DNA from 4 places in the Sporomusa sp. GT1 genome. Region 1 is predicted to be linked to each of the others. Evidence: riboswitches for the same ligand, from Rfam matches in the RefSeq annotation. Region 1 holds a riboswitch; each other region holds the start of a gene.

Evidence for each region. Region 1 has a riboswitch for cobalamin ahead of GT1_RS19485 (ABC transporter substrate-binding protein). Riboswitches for the same ligand answer to the same signal wherever they lie in the genome.
Region 2: it holds a riboswitch for cobalamin, as region 1 does, so the genes downstream of both, GT1_RS17910 (type II secretion system protein GspD) here and GT1_RS19485 (ABC transporter substrate-binding protein) in region 1, are expected to answer to the same signal.
Region 3: it holds a riboswitch for cobalamin, as region 1 does, so the genes downstream of both, GT1_RS18000 (ATP-binding protein) here and GT1_RS19485 (ABC transporter substrate-binding protein) in region 1, are expected to answer to the same signal.
Region 4: it holds a riboswitch for cobalamin, as region 1 does, so the genes downstream of both, GT1_RS18025 (ABC transporter substrate-binding protein) here and GT1_RS19485 (ABC transporter substrate-binding protein) in region 1, are expected to answer to the same signal.

The regions. Positions count from the first base shown of each region.
Region 1 is NZ_BMBX01000030.1:22,010-26,221, forward strand. It holds gene cobO (cob(I)yrinic acid a,c-diamide adenosyltransferase) at 1-121, shown strand, start outside; gene GT1_RS19480 (ABC transporter ATP-binding protein/permease) at 145-1,827, opposite strand; cobalamin riboswitch at 1,962-2,143, shown strand; gene GT1_RS19485 (ABC transporter substrate-binding protein) at 2,377-3,372, shown strand; gene GT1_RS19490 (MotA/TolQ/ExbB proton channel family protein) at 3,407-4,042, shown strand; gene GT1_RS19495 (biopolymer transporter ExbD) at 4,029-4,212, shown strand, end outside.
Region 2 is NZ_BMBX01000023.1:6,192-10,403, forward strand. It holds gene GT1_RS17900 (hypothetical protein) at 31-849, opposite strand; gene GT1_RS17905 (hypothetical protein) at 887-1,291, opposite strand; gene GT1_RS17910 (type II secretion system protein GspD) at 1,349-2,479, opposite strand; cobalamin riboswitch at 2,683-2,864, opposite strand; gene GT1_RS17915 (hypothetical protein) at 3,011-3,532, opposite strand; gene GT1_RS17920 (molybdopterin-dependent oxidoreductase) at 3,549-4,212, opposite strand, start outside.
Region 3 is NZ_BMBX01000023.1:26,600-30,811, reverse strand. It holds gene GT1_RS18010 (ABC transporter ATP-binding protein) at 1-462, shown strand, start outside; gene GT1_RS18005 (ABC transporter ATP-binding protein) at 452-1,075, shown strand; cobalamin riboswitch at 1,173-1,355, shown strand; gene GT1_RS22585 (hypothetical protein) at 1,393-1,518, shown strand; cobalamin riboswitch at 1,523-1,706, shown strand; gene GT1_RS18000 (ATP-binding protein) at 1,868-2,893, shown strand; gene GT1_RS17995 (VWA domain-containing protein) at 2,912-4,212, shown strand, end outside.
Region 4 is NZ_BMBX01000023.1:32,403-36,614, forward strand. It holds gene GT1_RS18020 (ABC transporter permease) at 1-733, opposite strand, end outside; gene GT1_RS18025 (ABC transporter substrate-binding protein) at 771-2,342, opposite strand; cobalamin riboswitch at 2,521-2,704, opposite strand; gene GT1_RS18030 (hypothetical protein) at 2,798-3,154, opposite strand; gene GT1_RS18035 (OmpH family outer membrane protein) at 3,246-3,878, opposite strand; gene GT1_RS18040 (adenosylcobinamide amidohydrolase) at 3,913-4,212, opposite strand, start outside.

The sequences.
Region 1 (4,212 bases):
GCTTACCGGCCGCAGTGCGCGTAAGGAAATCATTGATAAAGCCGATTTAGTAACCGAAATGGGAGAAATTAAGCACCCGTATAAACAGGGAATCAGGGCGCAAAAGGGTATTGAATTTTAACCGGCTGCCGGGCTGCTGACTTTCTACTGCTGCGGCTGTTCAGAATAGCTCCAGCCGCCGGTGCCGTTTAATTTTAATATCCTGCGGTGGTATGACGTTAGCGTATCCCGGTGGCCAATACTGATTACTGCGGCATCAGGCAGCTTCTCTTTAAGTATCTGGTATATTTCTGCTTCCATGGCAGCGTCAATACAAGCGGTTGTCTCATCGAGGAAGATCCACTTTGGCCGGTGCAAGATGGCCCGGGCCAGGGAAAGCCGTTGGAGTTCACCCGGTGAAAGGTTTTTTGACCAGTCTGTTTCGATATCCAGGCGTGGGAGCAGTGCGGCTAATTTGCATATATGCAGTGCCTCTTCCACCTTATTGTCGGTTACGCTGACGTGTTTGTACGGGTATAGTACCGCCGCGCGCAGTGAGCCAAGCGGGATATAAGGTTTTTGCGGCAGAAACAGGACACTGCCATCCGGCGGGCAGGACATTTGCCCGGAGAAATAGGGCCAGACTCCGGCTAATGTCTGTAATAATGTGGTTTTGCCACAGCCCGAAGGACCGGTAATCAGCAGGCTGTCACCACCGGGGAGCGCTAAGGTAAGCTTGTTCACCAGGATATGGCCGGCAGGAGAAAATACGGAAAGTTCTTTGGTTATGAGTGTATCCGGATTGTAAAAGGAAGTGTTTGATGCCAGGTGCTGTGACTGGAGGAGCCGGAGCTGGGTGCAAAACTCCCGCAGCCGGTTAGTTACAGCCTGCCATTGAGCGATTTTCCCAAAGCTTTCAATGATATAGGCGAGCGCGGAATGAACATACCAATAAGCCCCCGATATTTCGAATAATTGCCCAAGCTGTAGCTCGTCATTGAAATATTTGGGAGACGCGATCAAAAAGGCAAATACGGTAGACAACTGTGTATAGGCTGCGGATATCCAGGTAATGTCCCTGGTTGTTTTAATTATTGCAAGCTGGGTAATTACAATACTTGAAAACCATTTTAACAGATTGTGTTTCTCCCAGGTATCTCCCTTGCATAATACAATACCTTCGGCATATTCCTTCAGCCTGATTAAGCTGTAGCGGAAGTTGGCTTCATTGCTTTGCTGGAGGTTATTTTGCAGCATGAGAGGGCGGCCTATCTTTATGGTTACCCAGGTGCCGAGAGCGGAATACAGGAGGGCGGACCAGACCAGGTAACCGGGAATTATGACTTCTGCTGTCAATAAGGAGACCTGGATTTCCCCTGATAACCGCCAAAGGACAACTGAGAATACGATAAGAGTTATTAAATGACGCAGCAGCCCCACGGCCAAATCCAGCGAATGGGTAACAAACAACTGAATGTCCTCGCCGATACGCTGGTCCGGATTATCGATAGCCTTAACAAGAAATCTCATATGAAAATAGTTCTGCTTGTGCAGCCACAGCGTGATATATTTATTCGTTAACCACTGGCGCCACCGCAGCTGCAGCAGCATTTTGACATGTGTCTGCCAGCCTGAGGTTGCGACAAGAATGGAACAAATCAGAGCAAATTGAACTAAAGCATGATAAAAACCGGCAAAGTTATGCTGCTGCAGGTGATTGTAGAAGCCTACCTGCCAATTATTGAGCTGCATATGGAGCAGTACCAGCAAACCGGTGCAAAGGATGAGAAGCAGGGTTAATAGCCAGGCTTTGGGAGCAGCCTTCGACAACCAATAGGACAGTGCCATTCTTACCAAGTGACCTGCTCCTCTCGCGTGAAGATGGAAGTCAGATATGGCATGTATATGCGGTCTTGAGCAGAGATATACAAAATAAGAACAACTTGACACTATTTGGACTGAAGTATATACTGGAAACAATAAACAGAATATTTGAGGTAGGTGCCCAACTGGGCTTAATAGGGAAGACCGGTGAAAAGCCGGCGCGGTCCCGCCACTGTAACGGGGAGTAAGCTTAAGATATGCCACTGGGATGATTTTCTGGGAAGGTTTAAGCAAGCTATGATCCGGAGTCAGGAGAACTGCCTGTCTGACAATCACCGTTTGTTACCCACGAGGGTTTGGGGAGGGGATTACAGTAGGCGTTTTGCGGCGTAGCTGAATTCACTTCTGGTTTTATCACCAGAAGTTTTTTATTCTAACCAGTAACCTACTGTTTGTTACTCCCGGCTTTTTATACGGTCGGGAGTTTTTCTGTTTGCAGCTGTTTTTGCTCTGTTTGGCCGCAATGCTGCTGCATAATGTTTACTTAAGAGACAACCTATAGGAGATGAAACGATGATGTTGGCAACCCTGGCTAAACCGTCATGTCGCCTGAGTATGCTCGTGGCTTTAGTAGTGCTGTTCTTCTTTACAGGTGGTTGTACGGGAAAAAATAATACCGGTTCGCCGCAAGGCGGCAATGGAAATATAGCCGGTTCCGGCGGCTATGAGATAGTGGATAGTACCGGCTATGTACTGCAGCTTCCGCAAAAACCGCAAAAAATTGTGCCGCTTTCCGTCAGTACCGACGAAATTCTTTTGGCACTGGTAAACCCGGAGCGTATTGCGGCCCTGACGCATCTTGTGGATGACGCCGGTGTTTCCAATGTTGTGGAACAGGCCAAAGTTGTTCCCAAGAGAATACGTGTTCATGCCGAAAGCATTATTGCGCTTCAGCCGGATCTTGTGCTTATGCCGGATTGGCTGCCGCCGGTGCTGAGCCAAACGCTCAGGGAGACAGGCATTCCCGTCTATGTTTATAAAACCGCCGCCAACGTTGACGAGGTTAAGCAATCTATTATCGCGCTTGCCCGGGTTGTCGGTGAAGAACAGGCCGGTGAACGTCTGGTGGCTGAAATGGAAACGCAGTTGGCGCAAATTAACGAAAAAACCAGCACGATTCCAGCCGATAAGCGCCCGGTAGTTATCCGGTTTTCCCTGATGGGAGATAGTGGCGGTAAAGGGAGTACTTTTGAAGATATTTGCCGCCAGGCAGGGGCAATTGAAGGTGTGGCAGCCGCCGGTTTAAACAATGATGACCTATTGTCCAAAGAACAGCTTGTCCGGATTAATCCGGATATCATTCTGCTGCCGGTCTGGGATTATACCGGCAAAACAGATATTCAGAAGTTTGCTGAGGATGTGCAAAATGATCCGGCTTTGCAGATTGTGAAGGCCATTCACAACAAAAAAATGATTGTTGTGCCTGACAGACACCTGACTTCCACCTCACAGTACATTGTTTACGGTGTGCAGGCTGTGGCCCGGGCTGCCTATCCTCAGCTTTTTTAAGGTTATTGATAATGATACAAACGGAGGGAGAAGAATGAGTTTTATTGCCAAGTGCTTTCAGATATTTCATCAGGGCGGCCCGGTCATGTATCTGATTCTGGCCTGTTCCGTACTGGTGGCCGCCATTGGGGTGGAGCGGTTCATGTATTATAGAAAAATGGACACCGATATGCACGAGTTTACCGGACGCCTTACCGCTTTACTGGAGCGGGATGACTGGGCGGCAGCTCATGAATTATGCCGGCAGACCCAGGGTATTGCCGCTATGGTTGCCGCCAAAGGGATTGCCCATGTGCAGCGGGGCTGCGCGAATATCGAAAGCGTGCTGGAGGGAGAAGCTTCTTTAGCTGTTGCCGGCCTCCGGGCATATTTAAACCATTTGGACACCATTGTAACTATTGCGCCGCTGCTTGGTCTCTTAGGCACAGTTATCGGTATGATTGATTCCTTTAGTGTCATGAATATCAAAGCCGGTCAGCCTCAGGCCATTACCGGCGGTGTCGGGGAAGCGCTCATTGCCACGGCTTCCGGCTTGTGTGTGGCTACCCTGGCTATGATTGTGTACAGTTATTTTAATCACCGGTTAGATCACCTGATTACGACTATTGAGCAGACCTGCCTGCTGGTGATGGGGCATATCAAACAGGAGAAGCGTCATGAAATTGCGTAATTTGCGTTCAGAGCGTCAGCCTAAGCTGATGATTATTCCCATGATTGATATCATTTTCTTTTTACTGGTATTTTTTATCATGAGCACGCTCTATATGGTTGACCAGCAGACAATACCTGTTAACTTGCCGCAAGCCGCTTCAGCCCAGAGTGACAAGCCGCACAGTGTGG
Region 2 (4,212 bases), on a different contig from region 1:
TGTTGTTTAACCGCTTGGCAAAATAGTGATTTATTTATTGCCTGTACCGGCTTGATACGGATGGTTCAGGTAGTTGCAGGCTTTGACCGGCTGGCCGGTAAAATACAGGGTCAGTTCACCGGGATTCATCAGCCAGTTAAGCCGGCGATACTCCCAGGCCCAGGGGGCTGAAACCCTGACCGCATTATAGCTGTCAAAATAGCCCCAGCGGGAGAAAACACGGCCTTGTCCGATATCCTGGCGTCGCTCCCACAAGGCTGTCAGGGGAAGCAAAACATAGTCCATATATCCCGCCCCAGACTGTTGGTCACTGCCCAGGCGGCTGCCGGCCGCACTCAGCACCTGCATATTCTTTTTCCGCAGCAGCCGGCTGTTTTTACCGGCGGCGGCAACGGCGTGAGTTCCGGTGCGAAGCTGTAATACCGGGTGCCCGTCTGCCAGGAACACTCGCCCACCATCCCGTGTTCTCCATTTACCGTTACTGTAGGTCACCAGCAAATCAAGAGCGCCGGTGTTATCCGGCAGTTTCCTTACGGCAAGCAGCACACCGGTCATGGCATGTTCATGGCCACGGCCATGACGTGGATAGTATTGATAATAGCCAAGATAATAATGGGTGTCGCTTTCCACCACAGAATAGTACATAGCATGCGCCAGCGGGTAAAAGTACAGGTTGTACCAATTGTTGTTGAGCTGCCAGTCGAGGTCATAATTGACCAGAGTAAATACATTTTGCTTTGCCGCCAGACCATCGCTGTGATCGGACTGGCAGACGACCGGCGCCCACTGTCTGACAATATCCGGCGCAGCTATCGCTGAAACCGGCTGTGCAAGTAACAGTGCCGGCAAAAGCATGAGGCATCCTACAACGCTAACAGCGAGTCGGTTACAAAGTTTTGTTATATAATGTGATTTCGTCAATGGCGTATACCTCCATATTCCAGGTACCACCGCGGGGAGGTGACGCAATCATAACGTTTTGCCCGACAAAAGAGATAAGCTTGCCTGTCGCCAGAGCGGTTTCCAGCAGGCTTTGCAGCTTTTGCTCGGACGTTCTGACCACAATGGCTTTTCCGGGCGGCTCGCGAAGTTCAATAACCGCATAACAGCTATTGGAGGGCGCATAACAATTTATGAGCGTGACATGACCGGATAACTGAACCATTGGCGGCATCAAGGCAACGCCGGAAACAGGCTGATTCACCGTGGCGGCAGAATGAGTCTGGGTTAACGGCAGGTTCAAAAACAAGATTAACAGGCCCAGGCTAATCGCCTTTAATACTATATTCATGACAGGTATCACTCCCAAAATATTCAGGCTATGATCGTCTGTGAGAAACACATAAACCTAATGCACACCTGAATCATATTCCTGAACGGTGGCGGCTAAGAAGTCGTCACCGATGATTTTAGGGGTCAGCATAATCACCAGTTCGGTCTCAGTAACTTGCTTATCGGTTGAGTGGAAAAGCTTTCCCACCAGCGGCAGCTGCCCCAGCACCGGAACCTTGAAGGTAGTATTGGTTTCCTGGCGCTGAATTAAGCCGCCCAGTACAATGGTTGCCCCGCTTTTAACCCTGAGGGTGGCATCTGCCTGGCGGGTGCGGATATTGGGATTGCCGTTTTTGGTGGTATCGGTCTTGTTGCTCACTTCCGGCTGAATATGGGTAGTTATGAAACCATCTTTGTTTACAGTTGGGGTCACTCCTAATTTAATCCCCACCTCAACATAGATGACGGAGATAATGGGCATGCTGCCGGTAGTAGGCTGCGAGCTTTCGACAGCCAGCTTGTCCCCGATAAGGATTTGCGCCTTTACCCCGTCCAAGGTGGCGATACGCGGGCTTGCCAGCAGCCGGCCTTTTTTCTTTTCGATTAAATGGTTGATAATTCCCTGAAGATTGACGCCGTACCTGCCGGTAGTAATCCAGAAATTTGAATGGTCGTAGAGCTTTTCGGAAGGCAGCAGGGTCTTAGCTCCCCAGTCAACACCGAGGTTGGATGAATCATCGCGGTTAATCTCCAGTACCTGCACTTCAAACATAACCTGCGGCGGCGGTGTATCAATTTTTGCCAGCAGTTGCTCCACCTGTCTGTATATATCGGGAGTGCTCATAATCACCAGGATATTGCGCAGCGGATCGGTTTTAATCTGTTCTTCCGGGACCAGGGCACTCAGCAGCGGTCTGGCCTGATCGACCTTTAGATAGTTGAGCTGTACCACTAGCGGTCCCTGAAGATCAGTTTCAGGTTCGGGCGCAGGCTGCAGTTGCAGTCCGGGCTCCGGCTCAGCGCCCGGTTCCAGGCCGGAGGCGGTGACATGCCCTGCCTGGCCGGTAGTCCCAGGGGTTGTTCCGGATTCATTTTCCGGCAAACCGCCAATGCTTACTGCAGCCTGCCGGTCAACAGCCGTATCCGGCAGGACTGCCGGCGGTGCCGGGGAGGCCTGAGCAAGCCAGGGCAACAGAAAGAGCAGCAATAGGAAGGTGAAGAAGGTAGTACGATACCGGCGGCAATGGTACACTCGATTCACCGACTTTCAGTTAGTAGGAGTAGGAGTTGATAAAAAGAAAGAAGCCTCCTGCGAATAACCGACAGGGGCTTCTTATTGATCCCGGCAAACAGCCGGAACTACATGCAAAAAAACATGCAGCCAAATCCCCTTCCCATCTCTCGCAGGTCAACGGTGATTGTTGTACAGGCAGTTCTCCTGGCTTAGGCTCATCGCTCCTCCAAACCTTCCCAAGACGATCGTCTCAGTGGCATATCATGGATTCGCTCCCCATTACAGTGGCGGGACCGCACCGGCTTTTAACCGGTTTCTCTATTATGTCCTTGCGGACACCTGTACCTGGAAATATTTATTTTTTGTTTAGTTGTCTGTTTTCTAAATTTTATCATAAATGGATAACTTTGTCGAAAGTTTTTATCCTACTAAATTCGACAAACTTTTTATGGAAACTTTGAGCCGATACTGTGCCTGGTATTGCGCTGGCAGGTAGTGGGAGTATTAATTATTCCGCACATAATTTTTAACAATTTCGTACATGGAGTCGGCAAAGGTCTTTACGGGAACAGGGGCGAACTTTGCGATTTGCTGACGTTCTTCCAACACGGTTCCCTGTTCACTGACCACCTTTATCGCGGTAACTGCATAGGTTTTGTCTCTGGTCTTAAATGCCATCCAGATTTCGCTGTAGGCGACTTTGTCTTCTGCTGTCAGTTTTTCCTGATATTTGTCATGTAAATTGCCGATAAGCTTCGGATCGGTAAAGATGGTTTTGGTCAGAACATGGACCAGGTTGTTATCGGCTTCATCAACCTTAAGCGAGGTATGGTCAAAGGCAAAAATGCCAATATCATTCTTGAATACCTGCACCCAGCGCTGTCGCTCGATCTCCGCTTCGCTGGGCTTGGGCCGGACACTGAGCTCCCAGTCCAGCGGCGAATTAGCAGGAGGCTCCTCCGCCTGCACGGGAACGGCCGCAAGCAGAAGCAAGCACAAAGCGAACAGCAGTATTTGTTTTGTCATGTAAGACTCCTTTCATCTACCTGCATATATCGCAACTATCTGCGTGGGCGATAACATTTACTTTCACGTCATAAAAAGTACTTCCCTTCCCTTTATCAGTAAGTCTTTGAGAAGTCAGCACATTGACCGACCGATCGCCTACAGCATGTTCGATCCACCACACGCCTTCGGTTACAACAACTGATTCCGGTACTTTCGCGCTGGTTTTCAGCGTAAAAACCGCTTTGCCGCGTTCGTTATAAACAACAATAAGCTGACCGTCTTTTAAGCTTTTCTTAGCGGCATCTGCCGGGTTCATTTGCAGGATCATTGTATTGTTTTTCGTCAGGTCTTCCCGTTCATTAAAGGACGAATCCAATATCCGGGCATCGGGCGAATTAATCAGCCAAAACTCTGCGTTGTCGCCATAAGGCTCAAGATATCTTGGCAAGGGTTCCTCTTCTCTGGGATTTATTATTTCAATTTTTCCTGACGGTGTTTGAAATTGCAGCTTATAATCGTCAGGCAGCGGCAAGTCCACCGGATATCCTTGCCGCAGTTTTTCCATTTCGGTTTGCTCCAGCCAGGGAGTGGGATTGGCCAGAATACTGTCAATCAGGGCTTCCTCGGTCTGCTGAAAGAACGGCTCCTTGATTCCCATCGCCGCAGCTAGGAGGCAGAATACCTCCCAATTGGATTTT
Region 3 (4,212 bases), on a different contig from region 1:
GTACTGGTTTCTACGGCAGTGGTCGCTGATGCGCAGCTGATTATTGCCGATGAGCCGACACCAGGCCTTGATCTGGGGATTGCGCTGGAAACGCTGAAACATTTCCGGGAGTTTGCCGACCAGGGCAAAGGGGTTGTTTTGATTACACATGATATTGATCTGGCTTTTAATATTGCCGACAGGATCGCGGTTTTTTATGCCGGGACCACCGTTGAGGTAGCTAACGCTTCCGACTTTAGCGGCAAGGGTGAAGCTTTGCGGCATCCTTATACTAAGGCTCTGTTTCACGCTTTGCCCCAAAACGGTTTTCACCCAATTGAGGGATTCCAGCCGTATCCGAAAAACCTTCCGCCAGGCTGCCTGTTTGGGCCGCGCTGCCCCCACAAAGGGCTGCAATGTGAGGAAAAAGTCTTTATGCGGGACGTGCGTGGCGGCAGTGTGAGGTGCAATCGTGGCGCTTGAAGTAAAAAATATTAGTTTTCGCTACAGAAACGGCCCCTGGATTCTTAACAATGTCAGCTTTCGCGTGGACGAGGGCGAGCGGGTCGCCTTGGTAGGCCCCAGTGGTTATGGGAAGAGCACCTTGTCTAAAATTATTGCCGGTTATCTGCAGCCGACGGCAGGGGAGATTCTCTGGCAGGGCAAGCCGCTGCCGGAAACCGGCTACTGTCCGGTTCAACTGGTATATCAGCATCCGGAAAAAGCCATAAATCCCCGGTGGAAAATGGCCGACTCTCTACATGAAGGCTGGACGCCGGAGCAGTCCATGCTTGACGCGATGGGCATTAAGCCGGAATGGTTGGGCCGTTGGCCCAACGAACTATCCGGGGGCGAATTGCAGCGGTTTTGTGTAGTGCGGGCCTTGAGTCCTGAGACCCGTTTGCTCATTGCCGATGAAATGAGCACAATGCTTGACGTTATTACGCAGGCGCAAATCTGGCATTTGGTTCTCAAAGTGGTGGAAGAACGAAAAATGGGCTTAATTGCCATTACCCATAATCAACCTCTGGCAGAGAAGATTGCCTCCCGTATCATTGACTTGCCGGCCCTTAACCGGCTGGAAAGCATTACTTAATTTGGGTGAGCCGGCGGCTGTCGACTGTCCGGTGTATTATTTAAAGTGTTGACAAACCAGTTGCTTTTCGCTAGTATAAATATGAAAGTGACAGATAATTTCATGTTTGGAGTTAGGTGCCGTAAAGGCTTAATAGGGAAGACCGGTGCAATACCGGCGCGGTCCCGCCACTGTAATGGGGAGCAGGCTTAAGATATGCCACTGGGATGAAGCATCCTGGGAAGGTTTAAGCAAGCTATGATCCGGAGCCAGGAGAACTGCCTAGCTGACAATCACCGTTTTTCACCCACGTGGTATGGGGAGGGGATTACAGTTAAGTGTGGCTTCCTGAATATCATCGGGAAGTTGGCGGAGCGGCTGAATTCACTCCTGGTATTGATACCAGGAGTTTTTTATTCTACACTGCGGACATGCAGGAAGTACGCAGCCAAAAGATTGTGTGATAACAGCATACTGACAGAATCAGGTGCCCGTAAGGGCTTAATAGGGAAGACCGGTGCAATGCCGGCGCGGTCCCGCCACTGTAATGGGGAGCAAGCTTAAGATATGCCACTGGGATGAAGCGTCCTGGGAAGGTTTAAGCAAGCCATGATCCGGAGCCAGGAGAACTGCCTGATTAACAGTCACCGTTTACCCACGAGGTATGGGGAGGGGATTATTTACCGGTTGTCGATAACAAGTTTGCCAGAGACCTTCCTTACTCGTATAAGGGAGGTCTCTTTTTATTATGACAGAAAGCGTAATACCACCTCTCATCTAAGGCTTGTGAACTAATAAGGAGATGAATTGACGTTGCAACATAACGCGGTATACCCGTTTACTGCCATTGTCGGGCAAGAGGATATGAAATTGGCCCTTATCTTAAATGTAATCAATCCCCTGCTGGGCGGGGTATTGATCAAGGGGGAAAAAGGTACAGCCAAATCCACCGCAGTCAGGGCGCTGGCTGACCTGTTGCCTGCTATGGAAGTGAGTACAGGCTGTCCTTTTCATTGTGATCCGGCAGACCTTAGCCGGCTGTGTGACAGTTGCCGTGGCAGAAGTGAAGAACAAACGCTGCCTGTTCAATCAGTGAAAATGCGGGTGGTAGAGCTGCCTGTCAGTGCTACCGAAGACCGGGTTGTCGGCACTTTAGATATTGAACATGCCATCAAACAGGGGGAAAAGAAATTTGACCCCGGCATTTTAGCTCAGGCCAATCGCAATATATTGTATGTGGATGAGATTAACCTCCTGGATGATCATGTTGTTGATGTGCTGCTGGATGCCGCCGCCATGGGGGTAAATACTGTGGAACGCGAGGGCGTGTCTTATTCCCATCCGGCCCGCTTTGTTCTGGTCGGCACCATGAACCCGGAAGAAGGCGATATCAGACCGCAGCTATTGGACCGTTTCGGGCTGTCGGTGGCCGTAGCCGGGGAAAACCGGCCCGAGTGCCGGGTGGAGGTTATTAAACGGCGGCTGAGCTATGAACAGGACCCTGCCGCCTTCGGTCGGCAGCACCAGGCAGAACAGGAACAGCTGGCGGCGAGCATTATGCAAGCCAGCCGTCTCTTGCCACAGGTGACTATTAAGGATGAGCTGCTGCTGCTTGTCGCCAAGCTGGCTATTGCCCTTGATGTTGACGGTCACCGGGCCGATATTACCGTTATTAAGACGGCCATAACCCTGGCCGCCTTTGACGGACGGGAAGAGGTAGAGCCTGAGGACGTAAAAAAAGCCGCCCGGCTGGCACTGCCGCACCGGATGCGGCGGCGCCCGTTTGAGGACGGTACGCTGGATTGGGACAAAGTTGAGGCTGTATTGGCACAGCCGTAAGCCGGGAGGAATGATACTATGCAGCGCATGATATTTCCGTTGGCGGCCATTGTCGGACAGGAAACCGTCAAGCGGGCGCTTCTCATTGCCGTCGTCAATCCCAAAGCCGGCGGGGTTTTGGTGGCCGGGGAAAAAGGCACCGCCAAATCGACACTGGTACGTTCTCTGGCGGAAATTTCCGGTGAGGCCAGGTTAATTGAGCTGCCGCTCAATGCCACCGAGGATATGGTGTTTGGCGGACTGGATATGCAATATGCCCTGGAACAGGGTAAGCGCCGCTTTCTGCCGGGCATACTTGCCAGAGCCAATAATCGCCTGCTTTATATTGATGAAATTAACCTGCTGCGCCAGGAGTTTCTGGGATCTCTGCTGGATGCGGCTGCTACCGGCGTGTACCGGGTGGAAAGAGAAGGAATTTCCTGTCTGCATGCGGCAGCCTGTACCCTGATTGGCACCATGAATCCGGAGGAAGGAACCTTATCACCCCAGATGATTGACAGGTTCGGCCTGTATGCTGCCGTCAGCCGGGAAAAAAACGAGACCGACCGGATGGAAATTATGCGGCGGATTTTGGCCTATGAAGCCCGTCCGGCAGAATTTTGCCGGCAGTATGCGGCGGCTAATGAAGCCATCAAACAGCAGGTAACAATCGCCAGGAGCCTGCTGCAAGCCATTGCTGTACCTGAAGCTATGATCTTGCTGGCAGCACAGATGTGTGCCAAGGCGCATTCGCCAGGCCATCGGGCCGAACTATTTTTATTAGAGGCCGCCCGGGCCATTGCGGCGCTTGCCGGACGTACCTATCTGCTGCCTGCCGACCTGGAGGAAGCCGCCTGCTATGTATTGCCGCAGCGCATGCGGCAGGAGGAGCAGCCGCTTCCCCCCGAACCGCCTGAGCAAAATGAACCGGAACAACCGGATAATCAGCCGCCACTACCGGAACCGCCCACCAACCAACAGGAGCGGGAACAGCCGGCAGAACAGACTGTTCCGCCGGCCGGGCAGCCGGAAAGTGGGGGCAGTGACCAGGAGAAGGTGGCAGATATTGATACAACTTTTCCTTTTATCCGGATGGCGCTAGCTTTGCCCCAGGACCGTCAGGAGCGCCGGGGCAGCGGCAAACGCAGCCTGACGCGCACCGATACCAAGCAGGGACGCTATGTACGTTCAGGCATTCCGAACGGACAAGTGACTGATCTGGCTTTTGACGCCACCTTGCGGGCGGCGGCTCCTTATCAAAAGTTCCGGAACACAGCCCAATGCGCCATTGCCATTGAACGCGAAGATTTGCGGCAAAAAATCCGGGAGAAACGTATTGG
Region 4 (4,212 bases), on a different contig from region 1:
TATTGCGGATACCGTGACGTCTGACAGCAGTCCAGCGTTTTTCACCTCTGGCCCTGGCAAACAGCACATATTCACTTTTCATCACATCAATAATCTTTTGTCTGGTATGCAGGGCAATCGGAGCCACTCCGGTAATGCTCAGCGTGAAGGCCGGCAATATCAGGTGATACAGCCTTTCCGCCAGCGTCGCCTCCCCGGCAACTTTGCCGATGGGTGCCGCCAGCCCCAGCGGAAACCACTGGAGTTCAACGGCAAATACCATTAAAATCAGCAATCCCATCCAAAAAACAGGCGTTGCCGTCAAGGTCAGACAAAAGGTCTTAATTGCCTTATCCAGCCCACTGCCCCGGCGGACACCTGAGACTACACCGAGAAGAAAGCCGATAATCCCGGAAAATACCCAGGCAAGCCCCATTAGCGCCAGTGAGGTTTTAAACCGTTCGCCGATTACCTCGGTCACCGGCTGACGATAGGTAATCGAGGTCCCCATATCCCCCTCGAAAAGGTGTCCGGCCCAGATGAGGTAACGCTCCACCGGCGATTTATCCAGCCCCCAGTAAGCAATAATATTGTTTCGCTGCTCCTCCGAGACACTCAAATCACCGACATAAGCATCAACAGGATCTATGGGGGATGAAGCAATAAGGATAAAGCTAACCATGCTAATGGCAATCAGCAAGGTCGTCATCCGGACAAGAGTCATCCCCCAATATCTCAAGGTGCCTGTACTCATTGAATTCTCCTTTACGCCATAGATTTAGCGTGACCAGCTATTGCCATGACCACTCAGCCAGATTCTCGACAACAGGAATCCCCTGACTTCTGACATGAACTCTTTGCTTGCCGATATCCAGCCCATCTTTGATAAAGTAGGTAAGACGGGTATTAGCGATCCAGAGATAAGGATAATCTTCTTTCATGCCGGTGGTTCCATCCCATTGAGCCAGGCGCCAGTATTCGTCAACTTTATCACTGCTGGTAGCAGCCAAGGCCTGGTCGATATACGCATCAACCTTGGGATTGGCATAAGAGGAAGGATTGCCGATGACACCTTTGCCCATCTGTGAAGAATGATAATAACGATATACATCCATAGGATTATGGCTGCCAAAAACCCAGCAGGTGGGTGTTGCCTGCGCTAGCCGGCATTCGTTCCAGGGAGCTGCTTTGGGAATAATATTAATCCCAAGTTTTTTGGCATCTGCCGCGACGGCGACAACGGTATTATACCTTTGCAGATCATTGCTCCGTCCGGTAACTACAAACTCGGCCTTAAGACCGTTTTTCTCCCTGATGCCGTCGCCATCGGTATCAATCCAGCCGGCATCTGTAAGAATTTTTTTGGCTTCTTCAACCTGATTGTCGGCAAAGGCCGCCTGAGCATTGCCCCACGGCAGGGCAGCCGACCAGCCATAGGCCGGGTCCCCAATTCCATTAAATGCATTTTGGACAATCAGCTTGCGGTCAATGCCAATATTCAACGCCTTGCGAATAGCCCAATCGCTGGTAACATTATTGCCAATTACTTTGCCATCAGCGGTTGTCGTTTCTTTCACCATCGGCAGGTTGATGACCAGACCGGTAACTGTCTCAAGTTCTGCCAAATGCATGCCTGCCACTTTTGTTTTGGCAAATTCCGTTTCAACCAGGACCAGATCGAGTTGGCCTGATTTTGCCGCAGCCAGCGCGGCTTCTTCATCCAGCTTCAAAATAGTTACTTTTTTCAACTTTGGCTTTTGGCCGTAATAATGTTCATTAGGCACCAATATCAGCTGCTGATCTTTTTGAAATTGAACCACTTTCCACGGACCGGATGCCAGCGGATTGTCCCCGTATTTCTCATTGTAGGCGGCCTGCGAGACAATCCCAATGGTGGCAGTGGTTGAGGTAAATACCGACCAGGGTTTATTAAGGGTAAAAACAACCGTATAGTCGTCCACCGCTTTGACGCCGGCCAGCATGGTCAGATCAGCGGGAGAACCACTGTCTTTTGCTTTTGTATAGGTAAAAGCCACATCCTTGGCAGTCAACGGCGTGCCGTCAGCAAATTTGGCATCCTGGCGCAAATGATAGGTATACGTCAGACCGTCTTTACTGATCTCATATGCGGTTGCCAGATCTGTTTCCAATTCGCTCTTTACATTGTATTTCAGCAGCTTACTGTGAAAAATATCCGGTCCCCAAACACCATAGCCGGCAATAGGGTCATAGCCTCCTGCCGTCATATTCACGCCAACTGAAATTACAACCTCATCCTTTTTGGCCGGTCCTGCCGTTTTTTCAGACGAACAGCCTGTCATCATAAAGACAAACATAAGCAACAGCCCAACAATTTTTTTCATGCCGACTCCCCTTTTTCCTATTCATTGTCTACTTTGAGCAACGGTTGTAAAAATGCAAAAAGGCTCTTCCTGAAATTCAGGAAGAGCCGCACGCAAGAACTAATCCACAAATGGTAAAAACCAGCACAGATCGATTAATTGCTCTACATAATCCCCTCCCCATACCACGTGGGTGAAAAACGGTGATTGTCAGCTAGGCAGTTCTCCTGGCTCCGGATCATAGCTTGCTTAAACCTTCCCAGGATACTTCATCCCAGTGGCATATCTTAAGCCTGCTCCCCATTACAGTGGCGGGACCGCGCCGGTATTGCACCGGACTTCCCTATTAAGCCCTTGCGGGCACCTAACTCAACATTATGAAATTGCCATACTTATATGATTCATACTACAAAAAAGCAGCTATTTTGTCAATACTAGACAAAGTACAACTCTTAGGGATTGAGCAAAGGCAACAATCACTTAGCGCGTTTCAGCATATTAATATCAGCTTCTTGCTCAAACACACGCTCGTTTAAGACATCCATTTTAGCTTCAATGCGCGGTATGGCCTCCATTTTTTTGCCCAGGAGATGAACCATGCCGATAAGCCCATCGAAGCTGCTATTAACTTGGGTTTCCAGACCGTTTACTTTGGCGTCCAGGCTATTTACCTTTGCCTCCAGGCTGTCCATCCTGGTTTCCAGATTATCTACCTTGGTTTCCAAACGGTCCATCCGTTGACACAGCTCTTCGGTAAATGCATTGTTGTGCCCTACCATGTGAATAAGCTGCGCCAGCATTTTTTCCAGATGATCGAACCTTTCTGCGCTCATCCTGTCACCTCACGTACAAATCCCTTTTGGATCTATTTCTTTCATTAACTGTATTATAAGCCATTATTATAAGACAAACAATAAACGAAACTTACCTTTTCTGGATTTTCTTCAATACATCATTAGTGATATCTTTGCCGCCATAGATAGTCGCCTCCTGGTCTACCACGGCACTTAATCCCTGGGCATCGGCTATCTCCTTGATGACAGCATCAATTTGGACAGCAATAGCGTTCAATAGCTCTTGCTGCTTTAATTCCAGCCTTTGCCGCAGCTGCCAGTTCAGGTCCTGTTTTTCTTTATCACTCAAGCCGGACGATTTGCTTTCAAATTCCTGTTGAGCCTGCTCATTTTCCCGTTTAAGTTCTTCAATGGCTTTAGCCATATCCGGGTGCTGGTCTAATAAAGCATTATAATTTACAATCCCGATGGGAGCTGCCGCTTTTTTCTTGGCCGCCTCACCTGTACCGGATTGCAACAGACAAAAGGCACCTGTCAAAAACAAAACCAAGGTAAATAGTATCAATGACTTTTTTTGCATCTTCAATAGGCTGGTGTTTTCCGCCAAAACAATCTCCCCCTGCTTACATTTATTATTGTCATTTGTGCCATTTCCTTTTGCTGAAGCCTGGCATAATGCGACAACAAAAATCCCGGCCGCCACCCCGATCATGGAAAATAAAACTGCCCCGACCAGAAACCCGTTCCAAAACGGACTAAACATACTACTTCCCCCTTACTATGCTGAAGAGTATAGTCTAATGGGCAACATCTGAACCTGTCGCAGCTACCACCAAAGCTGTCCAGGCCTCAAGACAGGCACAGGTATCGTTCCCCTCAACTACCGGTGCCGTAACGTCAAGCTTACCCGCAAGGGCAGCCAGCAGTTCATTGGCAGCCTGACAGACCTCCTCGCCTGACAGCAGCTGCCAGGATAATTGATCCAGGAGATGCACATATAAAGCAGCATAGGTCACCAGCTGATTGTCGCCGTCCAGTTGGCATAGTGCAGCCAAAAACCTGGCCTTCATTACCGGTTTTTCGTTAGCAGCCGCATA